Linked DNA regions of Sorangium aterium. The protein of the gene in region 1 interacts with the protein of each later gene in a pairwise test. Links are inferred from orthologs where the notes say so. Each region holds a gene or a part of one and is shown on either strand. Other genes may lie near its edges.

Region 1 (5,144 bases):
CGCAGGTGGACAGGCGCGCGCTGCTGGAGGAGCCGCGCGAGCGCGACGCCGCACTGATAACGCACCTCGAAGCGCTCGTCGGCGAGGCCGAGCATCAGGCCCTCGGCGGCGCGCTGGGTGGGACAGGCCTGGAGCACCCGCGGGATGCGGCGCCGGAGGGCGACGCTCACGGACGGGTCGAGGAGCGCGTCGAGGAGCTGGCCGGTCGCGCGGGGGGCGACGGCGCGGAGCGCCCGGATCGCCTCGGAGGCGAGCCCCTCGCGCTCCAGGAGCGGGAGGAGGTGCGGCACGAGCGCGGGATCCGGCTCCCGGACGAGCGCACGGCGGATCCGCTCGGGATCACCGGAGCGGAGGTCGGCCGTGGCGGCGAGCACCGGATCCGACGCCAGCGCGGCCGAGGCGGCGCGCGCGGACAGCGGCCCGTCGACGCCCCTGCGATCGCCCGCCGGAGGCCGCGGCGAGCCCCCGGGGGCGTGGCCGGAGAGCGGCGCGGGGCCGGGGCCGGAGAGCGGTGAGCGGCCGGAGAGCGGCGGGCCGGGGTGCGACGTGCGCTCGCCGTCGGCAGGGCCGCGCCCGACGTCGGGCCGCGCCGCCGCGCTCCGGAGCGCAGCGAGCTCGGCGAGGACCTTGTCGCGGCTGAGCGCGTCGACGGTGCCGCTCAGGGTGCGGCGGGTGGTCGCGTCGACGACGTTCGTCGGGTCGAGCGAGACGGCGCCGGAGCGCAGGCTGCCCTCGAGCGCGGCGACGTAGCCCCGGTGCAGCCGCGGCGTGAAGAGCAGCGTGACGCCCGCGGCCGCCGCGCCGAGGCCGAGCAGCAGCGGGAGCGACCCGCCCGGGGCGAGCACGAGCAGGCCCATCGCGAGGCCGCTGCCCGCCGCGGTGCCGATGCGGTCGAAGCCGACGTCGATGAGCGTCTTGATCGACCGCTTCTGGTCCGGAGGCAGGGGCGTGTAGAGGAGCTCGTAGCCCGAGCGGAACAGCGAGTTCCGGAGCACCGCGTCGGTCGCGCGGACGATCGAGGCGGCCCAGAGCCGCGGCGCGACCACGAGGGAGAGGGTGCTGGTGACGACCGCGGCCGGAAGGATGCCGATGGTGGCGGCGAGCCCGAGCCGGTCGAGCGAGAAGGTGGCGGCGAGCGACTGCACAAGGAAAGAGAGCACGCTCACCGAGAGGTGGAAGAGCGCGAAGAACGAGAGCAGCGCGTTGTGGTCGGTCATCGCGGCGGCCGCCTCGGCGCTGAGGGCGACGTCGAACAGCGCGCCGCTCACGGCGCCGAGGCCGACGAGCAGGCCGAGGTCGCGCAGGTGGCTGCTGTCGCGCAGCGCGGCGAGCCCCGACCCGCCGGCGCCAACCTCGGTGCGCCCGGCCTCAACCTCGGTGCGCCCGGCCTCAACCTCGGTGCGCGCCACCTCAACCTCGGTGCGCCCCGCCCCGCCGGCGGCGCCGGCCGCGCGCGCCAGGCCGGCGCCCAGGTGGTGGGTGGCCCAGGCGGTGAGCGCGCTCACCGCGGAGAGGGCGAGGAGCATCGTCGGGGCGTCGATGAGGCGGCTGGCGCGCCAGGCGAACAGGCCGCCGATCACCCCGCCGACCGTCCCGCCGCCCGCGATGCGCCCGATGGAGTGGCGGGCGGTGTGGGGGTCGAAGCGCTCGTTGACGAGCGACCAGAAGGCGGAGATGAGGGTCGCGCCGAAGACGGCGATGTGCAGGTAGAAGACAAGGGCGGCGGCGCCGGGCGCGCGCCGGGCGAGGCCCCACTCCAGGGCGAGGAGCGCGGAGCTCGCGGCGAACGTGGCCGGGACGACGCGCGCGGGAGAGAGCTGGAGGAGCGCGCGCGAGAGCAGGACGACCGCGCCGAACGACAGGACCGCGCCAGCGGCCATGACCTTGGGGACATCGGCCGCGCCGAAGCTGGCGAGGAAGAGGGCGTCGCGCGTCGCCCGGCCGGCGACCTGCTGGGCGATCATCGCGCCCGAGGCGATGGCCGCGACGAGAACGGGCCTGTCGCTCGCGATGTCCTCTCCCACCTGTGCCCTGGGCATCCTAGGCCGGTTCGGCGGCGAGCACGCGGGCGTCGGTGACGATGGCCCCGAGCGGGACGTCGCCCGGGGTCGCCGGCACCTCGGCGACGAGCTGGAAGTCGAACACGACGCCCACGGAATGCGCCGGCGGGCAAAAGCGCGGCAGGGTGCTGTCGTAGTAGCCGGCGCCATAGCCGATCCGGTGCCCTCGCGGATCGATCTGCAGGGCGGGCACGACGATGACGTCGAGCGCAGCGGCCTCCTCGTCGGTCGCGTCGGGCTCGCGGAAGCCGAGGCCGCGCTCCTGCATGGCCTCGGGGTCCTCGACGAAGCGGAAGGTCATGGCGCGCGACTCGGGGTCGATGGAGGGGTAAGCAACCCGGGCGCCGCGGGCCCGCAGGAGCGGATCGAGCCCCCGGAGGTCGACCTCGTTGCGCCCCTCGATCGGGTAGAAGAGCGCGACCCGCCGGGCCGCGGCGAGGGCCGGCAGCTCGGCGAGCGCGCGCTGGATCCGGCGCGATCGCTCGAGGATGGCCTCGGCCGGGATGGAGCTGCGGACGGCCCGGGCGCGCTTCCGTAGCTCGGCTTTGGCGCGGTAGCGCAGGGCGGCCTCGGCATCGGGGTCCATGGCTCGGTGGTTCCTCCGGCGCGCATCCTAGAGAGCCGCCCCGGGCCGGGGAACCGCCATGTGCGAAATCGATGGGAGGTGGCGCAGTTGGCCCCAGGTGTGGCGCTCTTGCACCGAGCGCGGGGGCAGCGGCTCGCGCTGCGAGCGCGGGGGAGCGGGACGGCCGGGGGCTCGGTGCGCGCAGGGAGCGGGCGGAGAGAGCGGGAGCGACCGCGCGGAGGGCGCAATTGCGAGCGGCTGGCCGGGGTGAGCCCACGGACGAGCCCGGTGGCACCGTTCGTGCTATTCGCGACGACCGCGGCGCCTGCGTGGATGGCGGCGACCGCCGCCACCGCGCGATCCGCGCAGACAGCACCCTGATCGCGGAGAGGCGACAGCGGAACGGGGCCACGGCGAAAGCAGGAGCCCCCGACGCCGGAGGAAGCGATGTTCTGGGAGGATTTCAAGAAGTTCGCGATTCGAGGCAATGTCGTCGACATGGCCGTGGGCGTCGTGATCGGCGCGGCGTTCGGCAACATCGTCAAGGCGCTGGTGGATAACCTGATCATGCCGCCGATAGGCCTCCTGACGGGCGGCATCGATTTCAGCCGGCACTACATCGTCCTGAAGCCCCCGAGCGGCCCCGGTCCGTACGCGACCCCCGAGGAGATGGTGAAGGCCGGCGCGGTGCTCCTCCAGTACGGGGTCGTCATCAACAACCTGGTCAGCTTCTTCATCGTCGCGCTCTGCGTCTTTCTCCTGGTGCGGCTCATGGGGAAGCTTCATAGGCAGCGCGCGGAGGAGGTGACGACGAAGGAGTGCCCCGAGTGCGCGATGAGCATCCCCATCAAGGCGGTGCGCTGCGGGCACTGCACGGCGGCTCTGAAGGGCGCCTAACGCATAACGGAGAGATCACCGCGCGGGCGGCGCTGCGGGCGCGGCTCGCCGGTGAGCGGGCTCCCCGTCGACGCAGCGCCCGTTGACGCCTGTATCGTCCGGAGGGGAGCGCGGCAGCGGAGCGCCGCGCTCTGGCTCAATGATTCTCGACGGGCACGCCGGCCTCGAGCACGGCCTTCTTCAGCGTCAGAATCTCTTGCTGGCTGTCGGTGAGCTCCATCGAATGAAAGCCGGGTGGAGCGGTCGGGCCCATGTGGATCGGGGCGACCGCGGTCTCCAGGATCGGGATGCCATCGAGCCGGCGCTGGTCGGTGCGGGGCCTCGGCTCGCTGAGCACGGGGAGCAGGCTCGGAGACGCCGTGACCCGAGGGCTCAGCGCGTTCACGCGATCGGGCGCGAACAGCTCGAGCGCGGTGCGCGCGATGCACGTATGATCGAGTGTGCCGTGGAACGGCACGCCGCGCGGCGCCCACGGCGAGATGACCAGGGCCGGCACGCGAACGCCGAGCGTATCGAACGGCGCCGCCTCGCTCGCGGGCGACGGCGGCGGGCGCACGTGGTCGTAGAACCCGCCATGCTCGTCGTAGGTCACGACCAGCGCCACGTGCGGCCAGGCCGGGCTCGCGATGAGGTGGTTGTAGATGCGCGCGATCAGGTTCTGACCGCGCGCCACGTCGGCCGGCGGATGGTCGTCGTTCGCCCAGTTCAGCAGCGCGTCCACGTCGACCAGCGTGAAGTTCGGGTCGATCCACGAGACGCTTGGCAGCGTGCCTTCGCGGCAGGCCCTGTAGAACGAGGAGATCTTCGCGATCGGCAGCCCGCGGTGGCCCTTGTATTTCTCGACGGTGCGCAAGAACGCGATGTCGTGCGAGTAGTAGCGCCACGAATCGGCCGGCAACAGGTCGAAGAACGTCGCGCGGTCGATCCATTGCAGGTTCCCCGTGCGCCCGGCGCTGGTTCCGCAGAGCGCGAAGAACCGGTTCGGCCACGTCGGGCCCGCGAACGAAGCGAACCACCGGTCGCAAACGACGTACTGGCGCGCGAGGCTATCGTACGTCAGCAGATCGCGCTGGTCGTACCAGCTCATGATCTCCGCGACGTGGCTGTTCGTGCTGTAGCCTTTCACGAAGCCGTCCATCGCGCCGCCGTTGATCTGCCGCACGACGTCCGTTCGTAGATGATGCGGGCGGATCCGGGCTCTCGTGCTCTCGAGATGATATCCCGTGATCGGCGTACCGTTATCGTCCGAGTTCGTCGCGCCGATCACCCCATCGACGTCCATGCCTGTGCTGCGCAGGTAACCAATCATGTGATCGAAAGAGCGGTTCTCGAGCATCACGATGACCAGATGACGGATGTCTGCCATGTTCCACCGCTCGCTTTCCCATGCGGCTCAGCGTTCTGTCGGCCGACGCGGCCGCGCAGGGCCGGTTTCACTATCTTGAATTCATCTACCGCAATCTGCCAGGGGAGAAGAAAATCCAAACATTTCGAAGACGTCAAGCCCCAGCTGCGGGGCCCCGCCCGGGTCGCCCGAACGTTTTCTATGCGCTCCGCCATCCCCCGAAAAGCGGTGCCACTTCACAGGGTCACCTACGTGCACGCCACGGGGCTCGTGTTCG
Region 2 (5,082 bases), on another replicon or contig:
GAAGATGCGGCCCAGGTGGTGGGGCGGAATACCGGGGCCGTCGTCGGCGACGGCGATCGTCACCTGGTGATCGACCGAGCGCGTCTTCACCGTGACGTGAGCTCCCTCGCCGGCGTACTTGATGGCGTTGTCGAGCAGGTTCATGAGCACCTGCTCGAGCGCGCGGCGGTCGCACCGAGCGGGCGGGAGCGCCGAGGCGTCGACGGTCAACGTGACCCTGCGCCGGCGCGCCGCCTCCGCGAGCAGCTGCGTGACGTGCTCGATGGCGGGGGCGATGTCGAGCTCCGACAGCGCGAGGCGGAAGTTCTTCGCCTCGATCTTCGAGAGGTCGAGCAGATCGTCGACGAGGTGGCGGAGGCGCTTCGCGTGCCGATCGATCACGTCGACGAACTCGGCGGCCTCGTGGGGATCGTTCAGCGCGCCGAGCTGCAGCGTCTCGGCGGCGGTGCTGATCGCGGTGACCGGGGTGCGCAGCTCGTGGGACACGTTGGCGACGAAATCGGTCCGGATCGTCTCCAGCCGGCGGAGATCGGTGACGTCGTGAAACACCGCGATGAGCCCCGGCTCGGCGGACGCGCCGTCGTGATCCGCGCCCCACGCGGCGAGGGCCTCGCGCTCATCGTGCCCGAGCCGCTCCGGGCCCTTCCGGCGCGACACGCGCACGAGCAGCCGCCTCGGGAGCGTCCGCCCGAGCTCGACCTCGACGTCGACAGGCTCGTCCCGCTTGCCGGCGAGCTGGATCGCCTCGGTGAGCCGCGCGTTGCGGATCGACTCGATGACCGATCGACCGAGCGCGTCCTCGCCGAGGGAGGCCATCGCGCGGAGCGCCCGGTTGGCGAGGAGGATCCTCCCGTCGCGATCGAGCACGAGGACGCCCTCGCTCATCCCGTCGAGGATGCCCGCGAGCAGGGCGCGCTCCGTCCGGACCTCGGCGGTGGAGCGGGAGAGCTCGCTCGAGAGGTGGTTCAGCGCGCGCGCCAGCTGACGCAGCTCGCCCGAGCCGCGCAGCGGGGCGCGCGTCGACAGGTCGCCCTCGGACATCGCCTGCGCGAAGCGGGTCAGCCTCCGGATCGGGCGCGTGACGAAGAAGGCCGTGGCCGCGCCCACCGAGACGGCGACGACGATCACGGTGCCCATGCCGAGCAGCAGGGTGCGCCGTGAGCGAAGCAGGGCGGCGTCGACGGCGGCGCGCGGGCTGTGCTCCGCCAGCAGCGCCGCTTCCATGTCGCGCGCGGCGAGGCGCTCGATCGGGACGCCAGCGACGAGGAGGGCGAGCACCGTCCCCGCCGCGAGCTTCGCGCCGATGCCCAGCCCCCTAAGCAAGCGCATGGGCCCCTAGGCGACCTCGGGCTCGGCGCGGAACCGGTAGCCGACGCCGCGCACGGTCTCGATGTAATCGCCCGCCGCGCCGAGCTTCTCGCGGACGCGCTTCACGTGGGTGTCGACGTTGCGCGCGGTCACGTCGACGTGCGAGCCCCACACCTCGTCGAGCAGGAGATCGCGCGACAGCACGCGCCCGCGGCGATCGTAGAGCATCATGAGCAGGCGGAACTCGAGGGCGGTCAGCGCGATCTCGGCCTCCTGAACCCAGGCCCGGTGCGCGGCGCGATCGACCCGCAGGATGCCGAAGTCGAACTTCTCCGGCGCCGACGCCGGGCTCTCCGAGCGCTTGAGGATCGCCCGGGCGCGCAGGATGAGCTCGCGCACGCTGAACGGCTTGACGACGTAGTCGTCGGCCCCGAGCTCGAAGCCGACGATCCGGTCGATCTCCTCGCCCTTGGCCGTGACCATGATGACGGGCACCGCCGATGTCTGTGGGTTCTGCTTGAGGCGGCGGCAGATCTCCGTGCCCGACATGTCCGGGAGCATCAGGTCGAGCAGGACGAGATCGAACCGCTCCTCCTTGACCGCGCGGAGCGCCGTCTCCCCGCTCCCAGCGGACACCACATCGAACCCTGCCTGACGGAAATTGTAGGTGAGGACGCGCTGCAGGTCGCGCTCGTCCTCCACGATGAGCACGTGGCTCGGCATGGCCGATGTATGTAGCAGCGCATTGTGACAGCTTGATGGCGATCGCGCGTGTCGCGCGTCGCCCTCGCGAGACGGAATTGCGACAAGGACGCGATGGCGCGCGAGCGCGAGGAGAGCGCGGAGAGCCGAGACGGACAACGGGCGGGCGGGATCGGACGTGGCCGATCCGCAACCTGGGGCGCGGCCGGGAGAGCAGCCTGGAGCGGTGTGGCGGGGCGGACAGCGATGACGGAAGCGCGACCAGCCGAGGGATCGTGCAGCGCGGCGGGCTGCGGACTCCCGGGACGGAATGCGTGATGCTTGCAACGCTCGGCGTTTTCGCCTAACTGGGCCGCCCATGGCCCTCGAGCGAACACTCTCAATCATCAAGCCTGATGCGATGGAAAAGAACACGGCCGGCGCGATCGTCGCCCGCCTCGAGCAGGAGGGCTTCACGGTCAAAGCGATGAAGCGCATCCACCTTACCCGCGCGGAGGCCGAGGGCTTCTACGCGGAGCACCAGGGGCGCGGCTTCTTCGACGAGCTCGTGACGTTCATGTCGCGAAGCCCCATCCTGGTGATGGCGCTCGAGCGCGAGGACGCGGTGGCGAAGTACCGCGAGGTCATCGGCGCGACGGACCCGGCCAAGGCGGCGGCAGGGACGATCCGCAAGCTCTACGGGGCGAACGTGGGCGAGAACGCGGTCCACGGGTCCGACAAGCCGGCGACCGCCGCGCGGGAGATCGCCTACTTCTTCGCGGGTTACGAGGTCGCGCCGAGCGCGACGGCCTGATGCTCGGCGAGCGGCTCGCGGCTGCGCTCGGCGCGGCGCGGGACGGCGCGGCAGGCATCGAGAGCTTCGCGCACCTGCTCGGCTCGCGCCGCGTCGGGCCGCGTGGGGTCGCGCTCGCGCTGCCGGAGGTCTGCGAGGGGTGCGCGGCGCTCGTCGTTGCCCTCGACAGCCTGTCCGCGGCGGTCCGCGACGGCTTCGTCGAGACAGACGCCGCCGTGGCGGCCGACGCCGCGGCGGCCGACGCCGCCTGCGCGGTCCTCGGCCACGCGGGCGTCGAGGTCGCGCGCCTCACGGACGAGCTGTCCCGCGCCGCGGCCGGCGCCTCGCCGGCGCGCGGCCCTGGCCGCGGTCGCGGAGATCGCGGCGGCTCCGAGCGCGGCATCGACGCGCGGCAGCGCCTCGGGCTCGAGGCGTCGGTGCGCAGGACGGCCCGGGAGCTGAGCGGCGCGCTGCGCCTGTCCGAGCTCGTGATCGCGACCCTCGAGCTGCGCCCGACGCCGCTCGATCTCATCGACGTGCTCCGCAACTGGAGCGCCGCCCCGGCCGAGGGGCGGCCCGTGGTCGGCATCTCGGTCGCCTCCTCCGACGGCCGGGCCAACGAGGTGGAGGGCGACGTCCGCGCCGTGAGCGGGCTCATGGAGCTCGCTGTCGGCATGGTCAGCGCCGCCGGTGTCGCGAGCCCGCACCTCACCGTGTCCCGCCTCTCGGACGGGCGCTCGGTGGTGCGCATCGCCGAGCGCGGCCCGCGTGAGGGGGCGCCGGCGGTCGCCCTCGACGTGGTGCTGCGCGACGGCGGCGAGCGGGCGGCCGCCGTGGCCCGCGTCGTCGCGCGCCGCGCGCGCATCGAGCTCGTCGAGGGGACGGGCGGGCGCGTCGTCACCATGACGTTCTGACCCCGGTGCCGGTGCTGGCTCGGCCGTGCTAAAGGCGGCGCCATGGCCACCGAAGAATCCATGAAGTCCCTTGTCGAGGCGGCGTTCCGCGACCGCGAGCTCCTGCGCTCGCCCGCGCACGAGGCCGCGGTCCTCCGCACGATCGAGTGCCTCGATCAAGGCCAGCTCCGCGTCGCCGAGCCCGACAAGACCGCGCAGGCGGGCGGCGAAGGCGCGGCGTCCACCGGCGAGGGCGCGCCGCACAGGTGGGTAACGCACGCGTGGATCAAGGAGGCGATCCTTCTCTACTTCTCGGTCCGCGGCATGAGCGTGATGGAGGCCGGCCCCTTCGAGTTCCACGACAAGATCCCGCTCAAGCGCGGCCTCGACAAGGCGGGCGTGCGCGTCGTCCCGCCGGGGACGGTGCGCTACGGCGCATTCCTCGAGCAGGGCGCGATCGTCATGCCCGGCTACGTGAACATCGGCGCGTGGGTCGGCTCGGGGTCGATGGTCGACACCTGGGCGACGGTCGGCAGCTGCGCGCAGATCGGGCGAGGGGTGCACCTCGCCGGGGGCGTCGGCATCGGCGGGGTGCTCGAGCCGCCGGGGGCGCGGCCTGTGATCATCGAGGACGGCGTCTTCGTGGGCTCCCGCGTGATCGTGGTGGAGGGCGTCGTGGTCGAGGAAGAGGCGGTGCTCGGCGCCGGCGTGGTGCTCACCGCGTCGACGGCGATCCTCGACGTCACGGGGCCGGAGGTCGTCGAATACCGCGGCCGGGTGCCTGCGCGCAGCGTGGTGATCCCGGGAACGCGGCCGAAGCGCTTCCCCGCAGGGGAGTTCTCGATCCCCTGCGCGCTCATCATCGGCAAGCGGAGCGAGGCGACGGACCGCAAGGTGTCGCTGAACGCGGCGCTGCGAGATTTCGCGGTGCCGGTGTGAGCGCGCGCGCCGACGCGGGCGCGGCGGCCGCGGCCGATCTCGCGGACACGCTGCTCTGGCTGTGCTCCGTCCCGTCGCCCACGGGCGAGGAGCAGGAGCTGTGCTGCGCGGTGGCGGAGCGGCTCGGTCGGGCCCGGCTCGCCGCGCCGGTGCGCCGCCACGGCGACTCGCTCGTCGTGCAGGTGACGCAGGGCACGGGCGGCCCGAAGATCGCGCTGGCCGGGCACCTCGACGTGGTGCGCACCTCGCACGACGGGCCGCCGCGGATCGAGGGGGATCGCCTCTACGGCCCCGGCGCGAGCGACATGAAATCGGGGCTCGCGCTGATGCTCGACCTCGCCGAGGGAGAGCGGGAGGCGATCGCGGGCGTCGATCTGACGCTCGTGTTCTACGCGCGGGAGGAGGGGCCGTACCTGGAGAACGAGCTCGCGCTGGTCATCGAGCGCGAGCCGGATCTCCGCGCGCTCG

Evidence for each region. Proteins that work in one complex are often made in the same cells at the same time.
Region 2: the proteins of POL72_RS49355 (region 1) and ndk interact in binary tests that used the Escherichia coli proteins (3 or more experiments, as listed by UniProt). The link is inferred for Sorangium aterium from one-to-one orthologs.

What each region holds. Positions count from the first base shown.
Region 1 is NZ_JAQNDK010000007.1:391,854-396,997, reverse strand. Bases 844-3,836 are described here. They hold POL72_RS49355 (5-formyltetrahydrofolate cyclo-ligase), read right to left. Parts: upstream 2,647-3,836; coding sequence 2,041-2,646; downstream 844-2,040. Other genes in these bases: POL72_RS49345 (phospholipase C), read right to left, coding at 3,659-3,836; mscL (large conductance mechanosensitive channel protein MscL), read left to right, coding at 3,073-3,522; POL72_RS49360 (hypothetical protein), read right to left, coding at 844-2,024. Outside these bases: more of POL72_RS49360, read right to left, coding at 1-843; more of POL72_RS49345, read right to left, coding at 3,837-4,888; POL72_RS51095 (DUF885 family protein), read left to right, coding at 5,096-5,144. UniProt on the Escherichia coli protein: Involved in the removal of 5-formyltetrahydrofolate.
Region 2 is NZ_JAQNDK010000003.1:294,611-299,692, forward strand. The notes cover bases 1,155-4,085. They hold ndk (nucleoside-diphosphate kinase), read left to right. Parts: upstream 1,155-2,368; coding sequence 2,369-2,803; downstream 2,804-4,085. Other genes in these bases: POL72_RS25510 (HAMP domain-containing sensor histidine kinase), read right to left, coding at 1,155-1,329; POL72_RS25515 (response regulator), read right to left, coding at 1,336-2,031; POL72_RS25525 (hypothetical protein), read left to right, coding at 2,803-3,696; POL72_RS25530 (2,3,4,5-tetrahydropyridine-2,6-dicarboxylate N-succinyltransferase), read left to right, coding at 3,739-4,085. Outside these bases: more of POL72_RS25510, read right to left, coding at 1-1,154; more of POL72_RS25530, read left to right, coding at 4,086-4,614; dapE (succinyl-diaminopimelate desuccinylase), read left to right, coding at 4,611-5,082. UniProt on the Escherichia coli protein: Major role in the synthesis of nucleoside triphosphates other than ATP. The ATP gamma phosphate is transferred to the NDP beta phosphate via a ping-pong mechanism, using a phosphorylated active-site intermediate.